One region of the Streptomyces sp. NPDC048436 genome, then DNA from elsewhere that is predicted to be linked to it. Evidence: predicted binding sites of a transcription regulator. Region 1 holds the regulator's gene; the other holds the start of a gene.
What was found. Region 1 encodes HrcA, which represses chaperone genes, less so after heat shock. Its sites were predicted from a motif close to TTNGCACTCNGNNNNNCNGAGTGCNAA; they were not measured.

Region 1 (2,838 bases):
CGTGCCCGGCCGGATGTCGACCTCCTCCAGACCGTCCAGCGTCTCAAGGGGCACCTTGGTGCCCAGAGCCGCGGCCGTCATGGGGATGGTGACCGTGCAGTGCAGATCGTCCCCGCGCCGCTGGAACACGGCGTGCGGCAGCTCGTGGATCTCCACGTACAGGTCACCGGCGGGGCCGCCACCGGGGCCGACCTCGCCCTCGCCCGCGAGCTGGATCCGCGTGCCGTTGTCGACACCGGCGGGGATCTTCACGGTGAGCGTCCGCCGCGACCGGATGCGGCCGTCGCCGGCGCACTCGGGGCAGGGCGTGGGCACGACCGTGCCGAAGCCCTGGCACTGCGGGCACGGCCGCGAGGTCATGACCTGGCCGAGGAACGACCGCGTGACCTGCGACACCTCGCCGCGACCGCGGCACATGTCACACGTCTGAGCGGACGTACCCGGCGCGGCACCTTCACCGCTGCAGGTCGTACAGACGACCGCCGTGTCGACCTGGATGTCCTTGGTGGTCCCGAAGGCCGCCTCGTCCAGGTCGATCTCGAGCCGGATCATGGCGTCCTGGCCACGGCGCGTGCGCGACCGGGGGCCGCGCTGCGACGCCGTCCCGAAGAACGCGTCCATGATGTCCGAGAAGTTGCCGAAGCCACCGGCCCCGAAACCGCCCGCACCACCGCCGCCGCCCGCCTGGGACAGCGGGTCGCCGCCGAGGTCGTAGACCTGCTTCTTCTGCGGGTCCGACAACACCTCGTACGCGGCGTTGATCTCCTTGAAGCGCTCCTGAGTCTTCGGATCCGGATTCACATCCGGGTGAAGCTCACGCGCCAGCCTCCGGAAGGCCTTCTTGATCTCGTCCTGGGAAGCGTCGCGGCGCACGCCTAGTACGGCGTAGTAGTCCGTGGCCACTTACGACTCCGCCAGGATCTGTCCGACGTAACGTGCCACTGCGCGTACTGCTCCCATCGTTCCCGGATAGTCCATGCGGGTCGGTCCGACCACGCCGAGCTTGGCTACTGCCTCGCTGCCCGAACCGTAGCCGACGGAGACCACGGAAGTAGAGCTGAGTCCCTCATGGGCGTTCTCATGACCGATCCGTACGGTCATGCCCGAATCGGTGGCCTCGCCAAGCAACTTGAGCAGGACGACCTGCTCCTCAAGGGCCTCGAGGACGGGCCTGATGGTGAGGGGAAAGTCATGCCCGAAGCGGGTGAGATTGGCCGTTCCGCCGATCATCAGCCGTTCTTCGGTCTCTTCGACGAGGGTTTCGAGGAGCGTGGAGAGCACGGTCGCCACCGTGCCCCGGTCCTCGGCGTCGAAGGACTCCGTCATGTCCTGCACCAGCTGCGGCACGTCCGCGAAGCGGCGGCCGGCTACGCGGCTGTTGAGCCGCGCCCGCAGATCGGCGAGCGAGGTCTCACCGAACGGGGCGGGACAGTCGATCATGCGCTGTTCGACCCGGCCCGTGTCCGTGATCAGTACGAGCATCAGGCGGGCGGGAGCCAGCGAGAGCAGCTCCACATGCCGCACCGTCGAGCGCGTGAGGGAGGGGTACTGCACGACCGCGACCTGCCGGGTCAACTGCGCGAGCAGCCGCACCGTACGAGCGACGACGTCGTCGAGGTCGACGGCGCCGTCCAGGAAGTTCTGGATCGCCCTGCGCTCCGGCGCCGCCATCGGCTTGACGCCCGCGAGCCGGTCGACGAAGAGGCGGTACCCCTTGTCGGTCGGGATGCGTCCCGCGCTCGTATGAGGCTGGGCGATGAACCCTTCCTCCTCAAGCGCCGCCATGTCGTTGCGGACGGTGGCCGGGGAGACCCCCAGGCTGTGCCGCTCGGTCAGCGCCTTGGAGCCGACGGGCTCCTCGGTACCGACATAGTCGTGGACGATGGCGCGCAGCACCTCGAGCCTGCGTTCACTGAGCATCCGCGCACACCTCCACCTCTTCGCCCTGATTCCTGCCTGATTCCGGCCTGAATCCTGTCTGCCCTTGGGCTTCGCCTGGCACTCACCTCGGGCGAGTGCCAGTCTTCGCCGCGCCCAGTGTACGGCCGTGAGGTACGACCTGGGCAAGGGCCGGGCAGCAGAGCGGCTGCCCAGCCGTCCGCACCGGGCTAGCGTCGACTCATGGACGTGGCACTGGGATGGGACGAGGCGGGCTGGGAGCGGCTCGCGCCGCATGTGGGGCGGAGGCGTCTGCCGGTCTGGGACTGCACGGCGGGGCTCGTGGTCGGCGGTACGTCGGCCCTGATGATCGAGGCGGGCGCGACCCTGCGGGAGGGTGCGGAGCTGCGCACCCAGGCCCGGGGCATCCTCGGCGGCGGGCGGCGGGTCACCCACCTCGCCCTGACGCATCCGCACTTCGACCATGTGCTGGGGGCGGCGGCGTTCGCGGGCGTGGAGGTGTACGGCGCGGTCGGCCTCGACATGCTCCTCGCGAAGGGCCGCGACGAGCTGCGCGCCTCGGCCCTGCGGCACGGGGTCGCGCCGGACGCCGCCGCGGAGGCCGCCGATCTGCTCGTCCGCCCGCACCACTTGGTGTGCGGGGAGTGGACGCTCGACCTGGGCGGCGGGGTGCAGGTGCTGCTGGCGAACGTGGGTCCTGGCCACTCGGGCCACGACCTGGCGGTCCTGGTGCCCGGCACCGCGGACACCCCGGAGATCGTCTTCTGCGGTGATCTGGTCGAGGAGTCGGGGGAACCGCAGGCGGGCCATGACGCGGTGCCGAAGCGGTGGCCGGCGGCGCTCGACCGGCTGCTCGACCTGGGTGGGGATGACGCGCTGTACGTGCCGGGGCATGGTGCGGTGGTCGATGCGGCTTTTGTCCGTGCGCAGCGCGCCACT
Region 2 (2,838 bases), on a different contig from region 1:
GCCATGCAACTAGTACGACAAAACGATAAATTCGGCGGAAGAGGGAAGAGACGGGCGGGCGTTTCGGCGGGCGGTTCGGCGAGAGCTTCGGTGGGCGGTCGGGAGAGCACTTCCGCGGACGGCTCGGCGAACCCTTCGGCAGGCCGCTCGACCCGCGGATCACGGGGGTGGCCGGTGAGGGGGCGGGCGCGGGCCGGCCTCGCCGCTCTCTGCGTCGCCGCGATCGCCTCCGGCTGCGCCTCGGGATCCGACGGCGGAGTCAACCCCGCCCCGGGTCAGCAGCCGCTCCAGGCTCCGCCCGCCCGCGCCCTCGACTCCTACGCCCAGAAGCTCGCGATCACCCAGGCCGCTCGCGCCGCCGCCGCGAAACGCTGGGGCCTGGCGAAGACCCCGCTGACCGCGCCGGCCGCACCGGCCGAGAAGCCCCGGATCACCACCCGCAAGGGGTTCGAGGTCAAGGGGCAGGCGAGCCTGCCGCCCGTCTTCACGACGATCCCGACCAAGCGGAAAGTCGTCTTCCTGACCATCGACGACGGTGCCGAGAAGGACCCGGCCCTGCTGAAGATGATGAGCGAGCTGAAGATCCCGTACACCGCGTTCCTCAGCGACTACCTGGTCAAGGAGGACTACGGCTACTTCAAGAAGATGCAGTCCCGCGGCGTCTCGCTGAACAACCACACCCTCCACCACCGCTATATGCCGGGACTTTCGTACAAGGGCCAGCGCGGCGAGATCTGCGGCATGCAGGACATCATCGAGAAGCACTACGGCAAGCGGCCCGAACTCTTCCGCCCGCCGTACGGCAACTACAACGTGGACACCCTGCGCGCCGCCAAGTCCTGCGGCATCAAGGCTGTTCCGCTGTGGGCTTCGGAGGCCTTCCCCGACCACATGGAGTGGCGCGAATGGGACCGGGACCTGCACCCCGGCGACATCATCCTCACGCACTTCAGGGGGCGCGAGGACTGGAAGGGCGCGATGCCCGACATGGTCCGCAAGGTCATGAAGACGGTCACCGACAAGGGGTACGCGGTGGCCAGGCTGGAGGACTACCTGTGACCGGGCGGGCGCGGGTGCGGCGGGTCCTTGTCGGCGTCCTCGCGGCAGGCGTGCTCGCGCCCGCACTGCTCACGGGGTGCGCACAGTCGGTGGACCCGATCGAACGGCTGGGCAGAAAGGCGGCGCAGAAGGTCCCGCCGAGAAAGCCGGGGCAGTCGGCGCTGCCCGGCTGCGGGCAGGCGTTGCGCAAGGCGGAGGCGCTGCGCGAGGCGGAGGGAATGGGTACCGCTTCACCCGCGAGCTCGCCGGAATCAGGACGTCAGGGCGGCGGGCCGCCGGGGCCGCGGCAAGAACTCCCCGACCAGGCAAAACGTTGCGCGGGCGCGGCCAACAGCCCTGGCGATCCCTCGTTCGGACCGCCGGAGAAGCCCTCGCTCAGATAAGACCCGCGTCAGCGAATTGGCACTCCGCTTGACCGAGTGCTAATCGCCGTCCTAGTGTCAACCCTGGCACTCACCACTGGAGAGTGCCAACAGCGACAGGCAGGTCCGGCACCCGCGACGACGGATCCACCTGGTCGCCACCCCAGACTGTTAACCCCGTAGATCTCCGAAGGGGGAGACCGGATCGTGACGACCGCCAGCTCCAAGGTTGCCATCAAGCCGCTTGAGGACCGCATTGTGGTCCAGCCGCTCGACGCCGAGCAGACCACGGCCTCCGGCCTGGTCATTCCGGACACCGCGAAGGAGAAGCCCCAGGAGGGTGCTGTCCTCGCGGTGGGCCCGGGCCGCTTCGAGAACGGCGAGCGCCTGCCGCTCGACGTCAAGGTCGGCGACGTCGTGCTGTACAGCAAGTACGGCGGTACCGAGGTGAAGTACAACGGCGACGAGTACCTCGTCCTCTCGGCTCGCGACGTGCTCGCGATCGTCGAGAAGTAATTCACCTGCTTCATCAAGCAGATGTGCTTTTGAGCTGCGCCCCTGGTCACCCTGCTGCTGCCGGGCGGCGAGGGGCGCAGTTCGTTGCCGCATTTTCCGGGGGTTCCCCCCGGTCCCCCCTGAGTATCCGAGAGGGCTGAACCGCTCCCATGGCGAAGATCCTGAAGTTCGACGAGGACGCCCGTCGCGCCCTCGAGCGCGGCGTCAACAAGCTTGCCGACACGGTCAAGGTGACGATCGGCCCCCGCGGCCGCAACGTCGTCATCGACAAGAAGTTCGGTGCCCCCACCATCACCAACGACGGTGTCACGATCGCCCGCGAGGTCGAGCTCGACGACCCGTACGAGAACCTTGGCGCGCAGCTCGTCAAGGAGGTGGCGACCAAGACCAACGACATCGCGGGTGACGGCACCACCACCGCGACCGTGCTCGCCCAGGCCCTGGTCAAGGAAGGCCTGCGCAACGTAGCCGCCGGCGCTTCCCCGGCCGCCCTGAAGAAGGGCATCGACGCCGCCGTCAAGGCCGTGTCCGAGGAGCTCCTCGCGACCGCGCGCCCGATCGACGACAAGGCCGACATCGCGGCCGTCGCCGGTCTGTCCGCCCAGGACCCGCAGGTCGGCGAGCTCATCGCCGAGGCGATGGACAAGGTCGGCAAGGACGGTGTCATCACCGTCGAGGAGTCCAACACCTTCGGCCTGGAGCTCGACTTCACCGAGGGCATGGCCTTCGACAAGGGCTACCTGTCGCCGTACATGGTGTCCGACCAGGAGCGTATGGAGGCCGTCCTCGACGACCCGTACATCCTCATCCACCAGGGCAAGATCTCGTCCATCCAGGACCTGCTCCCGCTGCTCGAGAAGGTCATCCAGACCAACGCCTCGAAGCCGCTCCTGATCATCGC

Region 2: the regulator HrcA is predicted to act here: its motif matches at 1,459-1,485, upstream of groES (co-chaperone GroES).

What each region holds. Positions count from the first base shown of each region.
Region 1 is NZ_JBICXP010000001.1:924,106-926,943, forward strand. It holds gene dnaJ (molecular chaperone DnaJ) at 1-903, opposite strand, end outside; gene hrcA (heat-inducible transcriptional repressor HrcA) at 904-1,920, opposite strand; gene ACGFX9_RS04285 (MBL fold metallo-hydrolase) at 2,122-2,838, shown strand, end outside.
Region 2 is NZ_JBICXP010000005.1:279,430-282,267, forward strand. It holds gene ACGFX9_RS19860 (polysaccharide deacetylase family protein) at 175-1,059, shown strand; gene groES (co-chaperone GroES) at 1,629-1,937, shown strand; gene groL (chaperonin GroEL) at 2,087-2,838, shown strand, end outside.